One region of the Streptomyces sp. NPDC008317 genome, then DNA from elsewhere that is predicted to be linked to it. Evidence: riboswitches for the same ligand, from Rfam matches in the RefSeq annotation. Region 1 holds a riboswitch; each other region holds the start of a gene.

What was found. Region 1 has a riboswitch for thiamine pyrophosphate ahead of ACFY9V_RS13795 (thiamine ABC transporter substrate-binding protein). Riboswitches for the same ligand answer to the same signal wherever they lie in the genome.
Region 2: it holds a riboswitch for thiamine pyrophosphate, as region 1 does, so the genes downstream of both, thiO (glycine oxidase ThiO) here and ACFY9V_RS13795 (thiamine ABC transporter substrate-binding protein) in region 1, are expected to answer to the same signal.
Region 3: it holds a riboswitch for thiamine pyrophosphate, as region 1 does, so the genes downstream of both, thiC (phosphomethylpyrimidine synthase ThiC) here and ACFY9V_RS13795 (thiamine ABC transporter substrate-binding protein) in region 1, are expected to answer to the same signal.

What each region holds. Positions count from the first base shown of each region.
Region 1 covers NZ_JBIBFQ010000004.1:88,312-93,640, forward strand. The annotation lists gene ACFY9V_RS13790 (iron ABC transporter permease) at 1-211, opposite strand, end outside; gene ACFY9V_RS13795 (thiamine ABC transporter substrate-binding protein) at 370-1,467, opposite strand; TPP riboswitch at 1,461-1,572, opposite strand; gene rlmN (23S rRNA (adenine(2503)-C(2))-methyltransferase RlmN) at 1,664-2,770, opposite strand; gene ACFY9V_RS13805 (phosphatidate cytidylyltransferase) at 2,858-3,883, opposite strand; gene frr (ribosome recycling factor) at 4,103-4,660, opposite strand; gene pyrH (UMP kinase) at 4,806-5,329, opposite strand, start outside.
Region 2 covers NZ_JBIBFQ010000002.1:291,217-296,545, forward strand. The annotation lists gene ACFY9V_RS06360 (Rv2175c family DNA-binding protein) at 1-42, opposite strand, end outside; gene ACFY9V_RS06365 (FAD-dependent oxidoreductase) at 108-1,280, opposite strand; TPP riboswitch at 1,390-1,502, shown strand; gene thiO (glycine oxidase ThiO) at 1,498-2,769, shown strand; gene thiS (sulfur carrier protein ThiS) at 2,766-2,972, shown strand; gene ACFY9V_RS06380 (thiazole synthase) at 2,976-3,788, shown strand; gene pknB (Stk1 family PASTA domain-containing Ser/Thr kinase) at 4,017-5,329, shown strand, end outside.
Region 3 covers NZ_JBIBFQ010000001.1:611,934-617,262, forward strand. The annotation lists gene ACFY9V_RS02525 (DUF5326 family protein) at 1-126, shown strand, start outside; gene ACFY9V_RS02530 (YibE/F family protein) at 83-1,480, opposite strand; TPP riboswitch at 1,541-1,686, shown strand; gene thiC (phosphomethylpyrimidine synthase ThiC) at 1,805-3,616, shown strand; gene ACFY9V_RS02540 (NUDIX domain-containing protein) at 3,652-4,122, opposite strand; partial or broken gene ACFY9V_RS02545 (XRE family transcriptional regulator) at 4,127-4,231, opposite strand; gene ACFY9V_RS02550 (hypothetical protein) at 4,337-5,164, shown strand; gene ACFY9V_RS02555 (LuxR C-terminal-related transcriptional regulator) at 5,273-5,329, shown strand, end outside.

The DNA.
Region 1 (5,329 bases):
ACGCGCCGGGCAGGGCGACGGCCAGGGTCAGCGCGGTGGACGCGGCGGCCTGCCAGCAGGTGAACCACAGCACGTGCCGGATGGAGCCGTCGCCGAGGACGTCGCCGATCCGGCCGAGCTGCCACCGGCCGCCCTGGTGCAGGCCGCGGCCGACGATGGAGATCACGGGGTAGGCGAAGAACACCCCGAAGAAGGCGGCGGGCACGGCCATCAGGGCGAGTCGGATCGCGGTGCCGCGACCGGGTACGAGCGACCGGCCCCTGCCGCGTACCGCCGATGCCGTGCCGGTCGCGTCCGACGTGCCGGTCGTGTCCGTCGTATCGGCGTGGCCCGACGTATCGGCCGCGTCCGTCTTTTCGGCGCCGGGCGTCACTTGAGGACGATCGACGACCATGCCTTGACCCACTCGTCGCGCTTGGCGGCGATCTTGTCGGGCGCCAGCGTCTTCGGGTCGGTGATCTTCGCGCCGTATGTGGTGAACACCTCGGGCTCGGCGGCGTCCTTGCGCACCGGGTCGACGTACATCTGGAGGGGCATGTCCTCCTGGAACGTCCTGCTCAGCAGGAAGTCGATCAGCGCCTGGCCGCCCGCGGTGTTCTTCGCGCCGTGCAGCAGCCCGGCGAATTCGATCTGCCGGAAGCAGGTGCCGGTGGAGACCCCGGTCGGGGACTGGGCAGGTGCGGGGGTGACGCCCACGACCTCGGCGGGCGGGCTGGACGCGTACGACACGACCAGCGGCTTGTCGCCCTTGGCCTTCTTGCCTGCCGAGGAACCGGAGAAGCGGTCGTTGTACGCCTGCTCCCAACCGTCCACGACCTCGACGCCGTTGGCCTTGAGCTGCTTCCAGTACGACTGCCAGTCGGAGTCCCCGTAGGCGGCGGCGCTGCCGAGCAGGAAGGCCAGACCGGGCGAGGACGTCGCGGCGTTCTCGGTGACCAGCAGGTTCTTGTACTCCGGCTTGACCAGGTCCGCGAAGGTGACGGGCGGGGCCAGCTTGTGCGCGGTGAAGTACGCCCGGTCGTAGTTGACGCAGACGTCACCGGAGTCGATGGGCGTCACCCGGTGCTTGGCCGCGTCGAGTTGGAGGTCGGCGGGCACCTGGTCGAGGCCCTTGGCCGCGTACGGGGTGAACAGGCCGTTGTCGAGCGCGCGGGACAGCAGCGTGTTGTCGACGCCGAAGAAGACGTCGCCCTGCGGGTGGTCCTTGGTGAGGATCGCCTGGTTGACGGCCGCGCCCGCGTCTCCGCCGCGCAGCACCTTGACCGTGTAGCCGGTCTCCTTGGTGAAGTCCTTGAGCACGGCGTCGGACGCCGCGAAGGAGTCGTGGCTGACCAGCGTCACGGTCTTGGACGTGCTGCCGCCGCTGGTCTTGGTGCCGCCCGAGTCGCTGCCGCACGCGGCGAGCGCGGTGGCGCCGACCGTGGCCAGGACGAGCGCGCCGATGGCACGCCGACGGATGGTGTTCATCTGTGCAGACTCCCTACGCCGGTATGACCCGGATCAGGTCCGAGGGTCTGCGGTCTCGTGGGCCGCACTCTCAGCGCCGTCTCAGGCGCTCCCCTGTCGGAATGTTCACTTGTACGTACTTGTGTGATTGCACGAGCACGATAGCAGCAGGTGCGAAAGGGCTGGTCAGCGCCGGGCCCTTAACGCGCCCGGCGCCTCAGCGCTCCGAGGCCGCGAGCTGGCCGCACGCGCCGTCGATCTCCTGGCCGCGGGTGTCCCGCACGGTCACGGGCACGCCGTGGGACTCGAGCGCGGCGACGAACGCCCGCTCGTCCTCCGGCCGGGAGGCCGTCCACTTGGAGCCGGGCGTGGGGTTGAGCGGGATCAGATTGACGTGCACCCGGTGGTTCTTCAGCATCCGGCCGAGCCGGTCCGCGCGCCACGCCTGGTCGTTGATGTCCCGGATCAGCGCGTACTCGATGGAGATCCGGCGGCCGGAGACCTCGGCGTAGTGCCAGGCCGCGTCCAGCACCTCGCGGACCTTCCAGCGGGTGTTGACCGGCACCAGGGTGTCGCGCAGCTCGTCGTCGGGCGCGTGCAGCGAGACCGCGAGGCGGCACTTCAGCCCCTCGTCGGCGAACCGGTAGATCGCCGGGACCAGGCCGACCGTGGAGACGGTGATGCCGCGCTGCGACAGGCCGAGGCCGTCCGGCTCGGGGTCGGTGAGGCGGCGGATCGCGCCGATCACGCGCTTGTAGTTGGCCAGCGGCTCGCCCATCCCCATGAAGACGATGTTCGACAGCCGCGCGGGCCCCCCGGGCACCTCGCCGTCGCGCAGGCTCTTCATGCCCGCGACGATCTGGTGCACGATCTCGGCGGTGGACAGATTCCGGTCGAGACCGGCCTGCCCGGTCGCGCAGAACGGGCAGTTCATGCCGCAGCCCGCCTGCGAGGAGATGCACATCGTGACCCGGTCCGGGTACCGCATCAGCACCGACTCGACGAGCGTCCCGTCGAACAGCTTCCACAGCGTCTTACGGGTGTCCCCGTCGTCGCACGACGCGTGCCGCACCACCGTCATCAGCTCCGGCAGCAGGTCCTCCGCCAGCTTCCCCCGCGCCGCGGCCGGAATGTCCGTCCACGCCGCCGGATCGTCGGCGTACCGCGCGAAGTAGTGCTGCGACAGTTGCTTCGCCCGGAACGGCTTCTCCCCGAGCGCGGCCACCGCCTCCCGCCGCTCGACGGGAGTGAGGTCGGCAAGGTGCCGCGGCGGCTTCTTGGCCCCACGCGGCGCGGCAAAAGTGAGTTCTCCGGGTACAGGCATGATCTGACAAGTGTCGCAGATCGAAATGGGTCGGCCGGTCGCCCGCTGGTCCGGGGCTGTCGCTCGGGCGGCGGGCCGTCCGGGGGGTCAGCCGGTGCCGACGAAGACGGCCAGGAGGAGCCAGACGACGGGGGCGGTGGGGAGCAGGGAGTCGAGGCGGTCCATGATGCCGCCGTGGCCCGGCAGGAGGGTGCCCATGTCCTTGATGCCGAGGTCGCGCTTGATCATGGATTCGCCGAGGTCGCCGAGGGTGGCGCTGACGGCGGCGGCGAGGCCGAGGAGGAGGCCCTGCCACCAGCGGCCGTCGTCGATGACGTACTGCATGAGCAGGGCGCCCGCGACCATGGCGAAGGAGATCGCGCCGAGCAGGCCCTCGCGGGTCTTGCCGGGGCTGATGCGGGGCGCGAGCCTGTGCTTGCCGAAGCGCCAGCCGACGGCGTAGGCGCCGGTGTCGCTGATCACGGTGAGCAGCAGGAAGACCAGGACGCGGCGCGGGCCGTCGTCGGCGGCGAGCATCATGACCACGAAGGTGGCCAGGAAGGGCACGTAGAAGGCGGCGAAGACGCCGGCGGTGACGTCGCGCAGGTAGTTCTCGGGCGGCTCCGTCATGCGCCACACGAGGATGGCGAGCGCGGTGAGGGCCATCGCCACCCAGGCGCCGTCCGCGCCGCGCAGATACCCGGCGATGATCATCGCCGTACCGCCGGCCGCGATCGGGATCAGCGGGGCGCGGATGCCCTTGCGCTCCGCCAGCCGCGAGGTCAGCTCCCAGACGCCGACGGCGGCGGCGACGACCACGACGCCGACGAACACCGCCTTCACGATGAAGAGCGAGGCGACGATGACCGCGCCGAGGCCGAGGCCGACCCCTATCGCCGCGCGCAGATTCCGCCCTGCGGACTTCTTCGCGGGGGGCTGCGGCGGCGGTGTCGGCTCCGGGGCGGTTGGCATAGGAGGAGTCTTCCTGCCGCGCCCGGAATCGGGTGCGGAACCCGCCGGATAGATGATCGTGTCATCCGCAATCGAGCCGTCGGCCGCGCCGTTGGTGACCGTGTCCTCGGGCGCTCCCCAGTGACCGGCGCGTGGCGAAGCGCCCCAGGAAGAGTCGTTCACTGAGCTTCGCCTCGCGTCGTCGTGTGTCGGCCGGGAAGGGCTGAGGGCGGGATCGTGCATACGGTCGTACTGCCGGTGTCCGGACGGGCGTCAGGAACGGTGCCAGGACGGGCGTGTCCGGACGGGCGTGTCCGGACGGGCGTGTCCGGACGGGCGTGTCCGGACGGACTGAGATGTCCGGGGCGGTGTTTCCGGGGCGGGCCCGGGGGCCCGGCCCGGTCAGACCTCCAGCAGCTCGGCTTCCTTGTGCTTGAGCAGCTCGTCGACCTGGGCGACGTACTTCGACGTCGTGTCGTCCAGCTCCTTCTCCGCGCGGCGCACCTCGTCCTCGCCCGACTCGCCGTCCTTGACGAGCTTGTCGAGGGTCTCCTTGGCCTTGCGGCGGACGCTGCGGATCGAGATCTTGGCGTCCTCGCCCTTGGTCTTGGCGACCTTGATGTACTCCCGGCGCCGCTCCTCGGTGAGCTGCGGGAACGCCACCCGGATGATCCGGCCGTCGTTGCTCGGGTTGACGCCGAGGTCGGAGTTGCGGATCGCCTCCTCGATGTTGCGCAGACTGCTGCTGTCGAAGGGGGTGATCACCGCCATCCGCGGCTCGGGCACCGCGAACGAGGCGAGCTGGTTGATCGGGGTGGGCGCGCCGTAGTACTCGGCCACGATCTTGTTGAACATCGCGGGGTGCGCCCGGCCGGTACGGATCGCCGCGAAGTCCTCCTTGGCGACGACGACGGCCTTCTCCATCTTCTCCTCGGCCTCGAGGAGGGTCTCTTCAATCACCATGTGCTCCTGGTATTCAGAAGGCGGAGCCTGACGGTCGGGCCCCTGCGCGCGTCTTTCCTGCACGGTGTCCGACCGGCAGCCTGTTGTCCATCCCCGGACCGGGCGAACCGGGACGTGTCACCACCCGGCGCTCGGGCGGTCATTAAGCCCTGGAGCCCCGGTCGTTGACCAGCGTGCCGATCTTCTCACCCTTCACGGCCCGCGCGATGTTCCCTTCGGCGAGCAGCTCGAAGACGAGGATCGGCAGCTTGTTGTCCTGGCAGAGGGTGATCGCGGTGAGGTCGGCGACCCGCAGGTCGCGGGTGATGACCTCGCCGTACTCCAGGGCGTCGAACTTCACCGCGTCCGGGTTCAGCTTGGGGTCGGAGTCGTAGACCCCGTCGACCCCGTTCTTGCCCATCAGCATGGCCGCCGCGTCGATCTCCAGGGCCCGCTGGGCGGCGGTGGTGTCGGTGGAGAAGTACGGCATGCCCATACCGGCGCCGAAGATGACGACGCGGCCCTTCTCCAGGTGCCGTACGGCCCGCAGCGGGATGTACGGCTCGGCGACCTGGCCCATGGTGATCGCGGTCTGCACGCGGGTCTCGACGCCCTCCTTCTCCAGGAAGTCCTGGAGGGCCAGGCAGTTCATGACCGTGCCGAGCATGCCCATGTAGTCCGAGCGGG
Region 2 (5,329 bases), on a different contig from region 1:
GAGAGCGTCAATGTGTGCGTCAACCGACGAGAAAACAGTCACAGGACAAGGGTGCCACCCGCCGCCGACAACCGCTGCGGCACTGCGCCGTTAGCGGGACGCCCCGCTCAGCGCAGGACCGCCGACTTGAGCTGCACCGCCGGGTCGGCGGCGAGCGCCGGGTCCAGCACCGCCGCGCGGGCGACCAGCTTGCGGGCCTGCGCCAGGTCCCGCGGCCGGTCCACGGCCAGCAGCGCGGCCAGGGCGCCGCCGCGCAGCCAGCACACCGACCAGGACGGGCTCGCCGGGTCGCCGCGCAGCAGCATCGTGTCGGCGCCCGTGTGGTGCCCTGCGTACTGCACGAAGCGGCCGAACTGCTCGGACCAGAAGTACGGCACCGGGTCGTACGCCTCGTCGCCGCCGAGGACGTTGGCGGCGGCGGTCCGCGGGCCCTGCACGGCGTTGTCCCAGTGGTGGATGAGCAGCCGCTCGCCGTAGCGCGCGGACGGGAACGACGCGCAGTCGCCGACGGCGTACACGTCGGACGCGGTGGTGCGCAGCCGGTCGTCGGCGAGTACGGCGCCGTCCGGGCCGAGGCCGACGCCGGAACCGGCCAGCCAGCCGGTGGCGGGCCTGGCGCCGATGCCGACCACGACGGCCGCGGCGGGCAGCCGGGTGCCGTCGGCGAGCACCACGGCGCCGGGTTCGACCTCGGCGACGGGCGTGCCGGTGAGCAGCCGTACCCCGGCGTCGGCGTACCAGGCCCGCATGTGGCCGGTGATGGTGGCGGGCAGCGCGCCGGACAGCGGCCGGTCCGCGGCCTCCACGACGGTCACCTCGCAGCCCGCCTGCCGCGCCGCGGTGGCGAATTCGGCGCCGATCCAGCCCGCGCCGACCACCACGACGTCCTTGTGGGCGTCCAGCACCGGGCGCAGCGCCGCCGCGTCGTCCAGGGTGCGCAGCAGGTGGACGCCGGGCAGGCCCGCCGTGCCGGGCAGGGCCACGGGGTAGGCGCCGGTCGCGACGACGAGACGGCCGTAGCGCAGGCCGCCCTTGTCGGTGACGACCTCGTGGTCGCCTGGCCGCAGCCCCTGCGCCCGTACGCCCAGGCGCAGATCCACGTCCAGGGCGTCGAAGTCGACGTCGAAGCGGACGTCGGTGTCCTCGCCCGCCGTGCCGAGCAGGACCGCCTTCGACAGCGGCGGGCGGTCGTACGGAGGGTGCGGCTCGTCGCCGACCAGCACGATGCCGTCCCGCCAGCCCTGCTCGCGCAGGCAGACCGCCGTCTGCACCCCGGCCATCCCGGCCCCGACAATCACGACGTCGTTCACATGATTCACGGTAGTCGGTACGGGCCGCCGACGACGCCGGGCCACCCCCGGGCGGCGGGCGGGGATATGGTGTCGGGGCCAGAGAACACGCGGGAGCCCGGACGCACCGGGCTGAGAGGGCGGCTGGACGGCCGCCGACCGTACGAACCTGATCCGGGTCATTCCGGCGAAGGGAGGGCGGTATTCGATGGGTACACCTGAACCGGCGGCGCCGAGCGGACCGGCGGCTCCGACGGCCGCGCCGCGGAGTTCCCGCGCGGCGGCGTCGTACGACGTCCTGGTGGTGGGCGGCGGCATCATCGGCCTGGTCACCGCCTGGCGGGCGGCGCAGCGCGGCCTGCGGACCGCCGTGGCCGACCCGGACCCCGGCGGCGGCGCGGCGCGGGTGGCGGCGGGCATGCTGGCCGCGGTCACCGAATCGCAGTACGGCGAGCAGACGCTGCTGGACCTCAATCTGGCGTCGGCGCGCCGATACCCGGATTTCGTGGCCGAGTTGACCGAGGCGACCGGCCTCGACGTCGGCTTCCGCGCCTGCGGCACCCTGACCGTCGCGCTGGACGCCGACGACCGCGCGCACCTGCGCGATCTGCACGCCTTCCAGACCTCGCTGGGCCTGCCCTCGGAGTGGCTGAGCGGCCGGGACTGCCGCCGCCTCGAACCGCTGCTCGCCCCCGGTGTCCGCGGCGGACTGCGGGTGGACGGCGACCACCAGGTCGACCCGCGCCGTCTCGCCACGGCGCTGCTGCGGGCCGCGGAGCTGGCCGGTGTGGTCCTGCACCGCTCGGCGGTGGCCCGCGTCGAGATCTCGGGCGGCCGGGCCGTCGGCGCGCTGCTCGACGACGGTACGGCGGTCACGGCCGGTCGTACGGTGCTGGCCGCGGGCAGCGACAGCGGCCGGATCGCGGGCGTGCCCGAGGCCGCGCTGCCGCCGGTACGGCCGGTGAAGGGGCAGATCCTGCGGCTGCGCATCCCGCCGGGCCACGCGCCGTTCCTGTCCCGTACGGTCCGGGCGGTGGTACGCGGCAGCCATGTGTACCTGGTGCCGCGCGAGAACGGGGAGCTGGTACTCGGCGCGACCAGCGAGGAATTGGGCTGGGACACCACGGTGACCGCGGGCGGGGTCTACGAACTCCTGCGGGACGCGCACGAGTTGGTGCCCGGCATCACCGAACTGCCGCTCACCGAGACCCTGGCGGGCCTGCGGCCGGGGTCCCCGGACAACGCCCCGCTCCTCGGCCGCGGCGCGCTGGACGGCCTGCTGCTGGCCACCGGCCACCACCGCAACGGCGTGCTGCTCACCCCGATCACCGGCGACATCATGGCGGAGGCGCTGGTCACGGACGAACTGCCCGCGTACGCGCGGCCGTTCGCCGCCTCCCGGTTCGCGGCCGTCCCGGTGCCCGTCTTCCCCGTATCCGGTCCCCCGGCCGCCGCCGCGCGTGAGGAGCAGACCGTATGACGATCACGGTCCTGGTGAACGGCGAGCGCCGCTCCCTGCCCGCGCCCCTCGCCCTCGACGCCCTGGTGGCCGACCTCACCCCGGCCGCCTCCGGCGTGGCCGCCGCCCTCAACGAGACGGTCGTCCCGCGCACCCGGTGGGCGGCGACGCCGCTGTCCGACGGTGACCGCGTGGAAATCCTCACCGCCGTGCAGGGGGGCTGAGGGATGACGACTTCCGCTGTCGACGTCAGCGACCCGTTGCGGATCGGGGACGCCGTCTTCTCCTCGCGGCTGATCATGGGGACCGGCGGGGCGCCGAGCCTGGAGGTGCTGGAACAGGCGCTGCTCGCGTCCGGTACGGAGCTGACCACCGTCGCCATGCGGCGGCTCGACCCCACGACGAAGGGGCCGGTGCTGTCGGTGCTGCGGCGGCACGGCATCCGTGTGCTGCCCAACACCGCCGGGTGCTTCACGGCCGGTGAGGCCGTGCTGACCGCGCGGCTGGCGCGTGAGGCCCTCGGCACCGACTGGGTGAAGCTGGAAGTCATCGCGGACGAGCGGACGTTGCTGCCCGATCCGGTCGAACTCCTCGACGCCGCCGAGACGTTGGTGGACGACGGCTTCACGGTGCTGCCGTACACCAGCGACGATCCGGTGCTGGCGCGGAAGCTGGAGGATGTGGGGTGCGCGGCGATCATGCCGCTCGGGTCGCCGATCGGGTCGGGGCTCGGAATCCGCAACCCGCACAATTTTCAACTCATCACCGAGCGGGCCGGTGTTCCCGTCGTCCTCGACGCCGGGGCGGGGACGGCGTCCGACGCCGCGCTCGCCATGGAACTCGGGTGCGCCGCCGTCATGCTGGCCTCGGCCGTCACGCGGGCGCGGCAGCCGGTTCTCATGGCCGAGGGCATGCGTCACGCCGTTTCGGCCGGGCGCCTGGCCTTTCGTGCCGGGCGTATCCCCCGCCGCCACTTCGCCCTCCCCTCCTCCCCGCCCGAAGGTCTCCCCTCCCTCGACCCCGAACGCCCCGCCTTCTAGGCCCCGGGGCCCCGCGTCCACCGCGCACAGGACGTGCCCACTGCGACCCTTGAAGGATCGGGCCGCCGCCCTCCGTGAAGGGCCGTACAGGGGCGGAGCCCCGGGGAAGGGCGCCGACCCGGGCAGGGGGACGGGAGGTCACGGAAGCGTTGCGGCACGCAACAGGTGGGGTACAGACCGGGCGCGCAGCGCCGTTCGGGGCATTCCGGCCTCGTAGAATCGGCGATCGTGGACACGACCGTGCAGGACCCGCTCGTCGGGCAGACGCTCGACCGCCGTTACCGGGTCGAGGCGCGCATCGCTGTCGGGGGGATGGCCACGGTGTACAGGGCCGTGGACACCCGCCTCGACCGGGTGCTCGCGCTCAAGGTGATGCACCCGGCCCTGGCGACCGACACCGGCTTCGTCGAGCGCTTCATCCGCGAGGCCAAAGCCGTGGCGAAGCTGGCGCACCCGAATGTCGTCGGGATGTTCGACCAGGGCGCCGACGGCACCTACGTGTATCTGGCCATGGAGTACGTGGCCGGCTGCACGCTGCGCGACGTGGTGCGCGAGCGCGGGGCGCTCCAGCCGCGGGCGGCGCTGGACATCATGGAGCCGGTGCTGGCGGCGCTCGGCGCCGCGCACCGCGCGGGCCTGGTCCACCGCGACATGAAGCCGGAGAATGTGCTGATCGGGGACGACGGCCGCGTGAAGGTCGCCGACTTCGGCCTGGTCAGGGCGGTGGACACTCAGACCAGCGCGTCGACCGGCTCGCTGCTGGGCACCGTCTCGTACCTCGCCCCCGAGCAGATCGGGCACGGCGTGGTCGACCAGCGCACGGATGTGTACGCGTGCGGGGTCGTGCTGTACGAGACGCTGACCGGCCGCAAGCCGTACGACGGGACGACGCCCGCGCAGGTGATGTTCCAGCACCTCAACGAGGACGTGCCCGCCCCGTCCTCGGTCGTCGCCGGTCTGGCACCCGCGCTGGACGCCCTGGTGGCGCGGGCCGCCTGCCGTGACCCGCGGGGCAGGCCCGCGGACGCCGTGGACCTGCTGGCCGAGGTGCGCGACGTGCGGGCGGCGCTGACCCCGGCGCAGCTGGACCGCGAGCCCGCGGACACCATCGGCGAGATGAGCGGCGCCGGGTCCGAGGACCCGACCAGCGTCGTCCACCGCTATCCGTCGGCGGCCTTCGCGTCGGAGCCGATGCCCGCGTCCGCGCCGCCGGTACCGGCGGCGGCCGACAGCGGCGAGCTGAACCGTACGAGCAGGCTGCTGTTGCCGCCCCCGCCGCCCGAGGAGCCGCCCGCGGGTCCTCGGCAGCCGCGGCGGCGGGGCCGCGGGGACGGTGCGCCGCGGCGGCGCGGGCCGCTGGCGGTGGTGCTGGCGCTGCTGGTGCTGCTCGGGGTCGGCGCGGGCGTCTGGTACATCAGCGACGGGCAGTTCACGAAGGTGCCCGCGGTGCTGGCGCTGTCGCAGGCCGACGCGGAGAAGAAGCTGGACGCGGCGGGGCTGCGCGCGAAGGTGACGCGGGACTTCTCGATCACGGTGCCGCG
Region 3 (5,329 bases), on a different contig from region 1:
GTGAGCATCGTCTTCGGACTGCTCTTCAAGGTGATCGTGTTCGTGGTCCTGGTCGGGGCGCTGGTGCTGGTCGTCAAGCGGGTCACCGGCGGCGGTGGCTCCTCCGGGTCGGGGCGGGACTGGTAGGTCCGGCGGGGCCGGTCGCGCCCTTGCCGCCGTTGTCGTCACCGTTCTTGCCGCCGCTCCTCTCGTGCCGGTCGGCGCTGACCACCAGCGCCGCCAGGGCCGTGGTCAGCGGCACCGAGGCGACCAGGCCGATGCTGCCCACCAGGGTGCGGACGATCTCCTCCGCCACCAGTTCGCTGCTGGCCACCCGCAGGACGCCGCTGCGCGCGATCGAGAAGAGCAGCAGCAGCGGCAGCGCGGCGCCCGCGTACGCCATCACCAAGGTGTTGACCACCGAGGCGATGTGGTCGCGGCCGATCCGCATTCCGGCGCCGTAGAGTTTGCGCCAATTCGCGCCGGGATCGGCGTCCTTCAGCTCCCACACCGCCGAGGTCTGGGTGACGGTGACGTCGTCGAGCACGCCGAGCGAGCCGATGATGACGCCCGCGAGCAGGACGCCCTTGATCTCGATGCCGGGATAGAGGCTGTGGATCACGCCCGTCTCGTCCGAGGTGTTGCCGGTCAGCCGCGCCCAGTCGATGAAGACCGAGCCCAGGACGCCGATCAGCAGCAGTGAGCAGAGCGTGCCGAGGACGGCCACCGAGGTGCGGGCGTTGACGCCGTGGCACATGTACAGCGCGATGAGCATGATGGCGCTGCCGCCGACCACCGCCACCAGCAGTGGATTGTCGCCGCGGAGGATGGCCGGAAGGATGAAGAGGGTCAAGATCCCGAACGAGACGATCAGTGCGATCAGGGCCATCAGACCGCGCAGCCGTCCGACGACGATCACCGCGACCGCGAAGATCCCGGCGAGCAGCGCGAGCGGGAAGCCGCGGTCCACGTCGGTGACCGAATAGCGCAGCCCGGCGGGGGCGTTGGGCGCGTACGCGAGGACCACGCCCTCGCCCTTGGTGTAGCGGCGGGACTGGTCGGGGTGCACGATCTCGGTGAAGGTCGTCCCCTTGTCGGGCCCCGACTCGACCTCGATGGTGGCCTTCTGGCACGTGTCGCTCGCGGCCGACGACGACTGGCCCGGGTTCTCCGCCTTGCAGGACACGTCGACCAGTCGCACCACCTTGCCCTGCCGGGTCTGCTGGTCGAAGCCGACGCCGCTGCGGGCGTGTTGGGGCGCGCCGCCCGGCCACAGCACGATCAGGCCGACGACGACGGCGGCGGCGAAGGGGACCAGGATCGCGGCGATGACCTTGCGCAGGTGCTGGGAGACCGGCGGCACGGGGCCGTGACCGTGGCCATGACTGTGGCTGTGTCCGTGACTGTGCCCGTGGCTCGCGCCGGGGCCGGGGCCGGGGCCGGGGCCAGGGCCGTGGCCGGGTCCGGGGCCGGGACTTGGGCTCTGCGGGGGCTCTTCCACGGGCTGATCATCGCAAGATCCCTGGTGCCTGTCCTCGCCGAACCGCTACCGTGGGGGCACCTTTGCAAACGCGGGAGCTCGGAGCACCGGGCTGAGAGGGCGCTGAACCTGTTGCCGGCACGGCATGACCGCCGGGACGAACGCTGCGCCGACCGCTGAACCTGTTACCGGGTAATGCCGGCGTAGGGAGTGGGTCTCATGACCATGCAGGACGCGCACACGCCTGGATCCGACGGGGACGAATCCGCCCGTACGGAGTCGGTCGGCTCGAATCGTACGGAAGCGGAGGGCTCGATCCGTACGGAGTCGGCCGCCTCGAATCGTATGGAGTCGGCCGCCTCGAACGGTACGGAAGCGGACGGCTCGAACCGTACCGAAGTGGACGGTCCCGTACGGGACATCGGCTGGCACAAGTCGTACGTCGTCGGATCGCGGCCGGACCTGCGGGTGCCGGTCCGGCAGGTGCACCTCACCAATGGGAACGACGTGACGCTGTACGACACGTCGGGCCCGTACACCGATCCGTCCGTGGAGACGGACGTCCGGCGCGGGCTCGCCCCGCTCCGGGAGCACTGGATCATCGCGCGCGGCGACACCGAGGAGTACCCGGGACGGCCGGTCCGCCCCGAGGACGACGGCCTCAAGCACACCTCGCCGCGCGGCGGGCTCCGCAATCTCGACGCGGTCTTCCCCGGCCGCCCCCGGCTCCCCCGCCGGGGCCGTACCGGGACGCCGGTCACCCAACTCGCCTACGCCAGGCGGGGCGAGATCACGCCGGAGATGGAGTACGTCGCGCTGCGCGAGAACGTCCCGTCCGAGATCGTCCGGGACGAGATCGCCGCGGGGAGGGCCGTACTGCCCGCCAACATCAACCACCCGGAGATCGAGCCGATGATCATCGGCAAGCGGTTCCTGGTGAAGGTCAACGCCAACATCGGCAATTCGGCGGTCACTTCCTCCATCGAGGAGGAGGTCGACAAGATGACCTGGGCCACCCGCTGGGGCGCCGACACGGTCATGGACCTGTCCACCGGCCGCAACATCCACACCACCCGCGAGTGGGTGCTGCGCAACTCCCCCGTCCCCATCGGCACCGTCCCGCTCTACCAGGCGCTGGAGAAGGTCGACGGCCGCGCGGAAGAGCTGAGTTGGGACGTCTACCGCGACACCGTCATCGAACAGGCCGAGCAGGGCGTCGACTACATGACGGTGCACGCGGGCGTGCTGCTCCGCTACGTCCCGCTGACCGCCCGCCGCAAGACCGGCATCGTCTCGCGCGGCGGCTCGATCATGGCCGCGTGGTGCCTGGCGCACCACCAGGAGAGCTTCCTCTACACGCACTTCGAGGAGCTGTGCGAGATCCTGGCCGCGTACGACGTCACGTACTCGCTCGGCGACGGCCTGCGCCCCGGCTCCATCGCGGACGCCAACGACGAGGCGCAGTTCGCCGAACTGCGCACTCTCGGCGAGCTGAACACCGTCGCCAAGCGGCACCAGGTGCAGACGATGATCGAGGGCCCCGGGCACGTGCCCATGCACAAGATCAAGGAGAACATCGACCTCCAGCAGGAGATCTGCGAAGAGGCCCCGTTCTACACGCTCGGCCCGCTCACCACCGACATCGCCCCCGCCTACGACCACATCACCTCCGGCATCGGCGCCGCGATGATCGCCTGGTGGGGCACCGCGATGCTCTGCTACGTCACCCCCAAGGAACACCTCGGGCTGCCCGACCGCGACGACGTCAAGACCGGTGTGATCACCTACAAGATCGCCGCCCACGCCGCCGACCTCGCCAAGGGGCACGAGGGCGCCCAGGCGTGGGACGACGCCCTCTCCGACGCGCGCTTCGAATTCCGCTGGGAAGACCAGTTCAACCTCGCCCTCGACCCCGCCACCGCCCGCGCCTTCCACGACGAGACGCTCCCCGCCGAGCCCGCCAAGACCGCCCACTTCTGCTCCATGTGCGGCCCGAAATTCTGCTCGATGAAGATCTCCCACGACATCCGCCGCGACCACGGCGGCCCAGTAGCCCCCGCCTCCGCCTCCGCCTCCGAGGCCGAGCTGGGCATGGCCCAGAAGTCCCGCGAGTTCGCCGCCGCCGGCAACCGCGTGTACCTGCCGCTGGCGGACTGACACCCGAGGGCCCCGGCACCCCGGTGCCGGGGCCCTCACCCCAGATACGGCCGCTCCCGTCCCTCCAGAAAGTGACCGACCCTGAGCCGCTGCGTGTGATGCATCGGCAGCTCGTCCACCTCCCCGGCCGCGACGAAGCGCACTTCCGTGGACTCGTCCGAGACGGCCAGCTCCCCGCCGGTGACCCGGGCGGTGAAGCAGACGTTGAACTGTCGGCGTACCTCCCCGTCCGTGTACGCGATCACGTGGCGCGGATCGGTGTACGTGCCGACGAGCCCGGTGATCTCCACGTCCAGGCCGGTCTCCTCCTTGACCTCGCGCACCGCCGTGCCGGGCAGGGAATCGGTCATCTCCATGCCGCCCCCGGGCAGCGCCCACAAGCCGTTGTCGCGGCGCCGCTGGAGCAGGATGCGACCCTGCTCGTCGGTGACGACGGCAGACGCGGCGACGACGAGACTGTTCGGTGCGGGAGCGTCCGGATCGTCGTAGAACTCGGTGCGTGCCATGGCGTCAGTGTTCCCGAGGCGCGGGCTGCGCCGTGGCCCATACGGCGTCGAAGCTGTCGGCGTAGGTGTCGAACAGGCTGCCGTCGCCGTGCTGCCGCAGGTGCCAGACGGCCCTGCGTGCCACGGTTCGGCTGGTGCGGGACCGTCCCGAGGCGGGACACCTGGCCGGGAGGGGGCGGGACAGCGGAGGGGGTCTCGTACGGTTGTGCGCGTGATGCTGATCGCAGGCGAACCGCGCAGACTCGGAGTTCCCTCGTCCGAGGCGCGGCTCAGGTTCGAAGAGGGTCCCAGGCGGGCGGGGGCGGGGGCCGGTCTCAGACTTCTGGCGCTCGACGGTGAGCCGGCGTTCGAGCGCAGCTTCTGGTGCGGGACGTGCGGGCTGCTCTTCCGGCGGCTTGAGGGTGCCCAGGGGACGCTGTCGCCGGAGGGCGTACGGGACCGTCTCGCCGGCCACCTCACGGATGTGGACGACGGCGTCCTCCAGGCGTTCGGCTCCTTGCTGCCGGAAGGCGACTACCGCCCCTTGCTGCTTCGCATCGAGCCGAGCCTGGTCTTTCCCGGCAAGGAAGGTGACTACTTCAGCGGCGAGAAGGTCGCCACATGGGGCATCGACGGGTTCTGGGGCCTCCCGGACCACCCGTGCACGCCGTATTTCCGTACGTTCGAGACACCGGTCGACAACGAGGCGCATTTCTACGAGTTCGTCGTGCCGATGGTGCCGCCGTCCTGGAACGAACGGGAGCGGGTGGCGGACTACGCCGAGCGGTTGGGAGGCGGAGCGGTACCGACGGCGGTGGCGGTGTCGACTCTGGACCGCTGCATGCCCGCGATGAACACCGGGGCGACCGACTACTACGAGCACTGGGGGCTTACGCATTTCCTGCTCGACGGCCACCACAAAATGGAGGCCGCGGCATCGACCGGGCGGCCTCTGCAACTTCTGTCCCTCTTGGCCATCGGCGAGGGCTTGAGCGAGGACGACGACCATCGCAGGCTGCTCGGATTGCGCACTCAGCAGCGCCAAGAACGCGGTGCTCGCTGATCGCCGGCACCTGCGGCCGGTGAAGACCTGGTGGACGGGCTGTTGGGGGAAAAGGGGGGTGGGGGAGAATCGGGCGGGTCGGGTGGTGGGTGGGGAAGAGGGCAGGGGATGGGGCAGGCGAGGGGTGAGGGGCGGGATATCGAGTCCGCCGTCGTGATCTATACG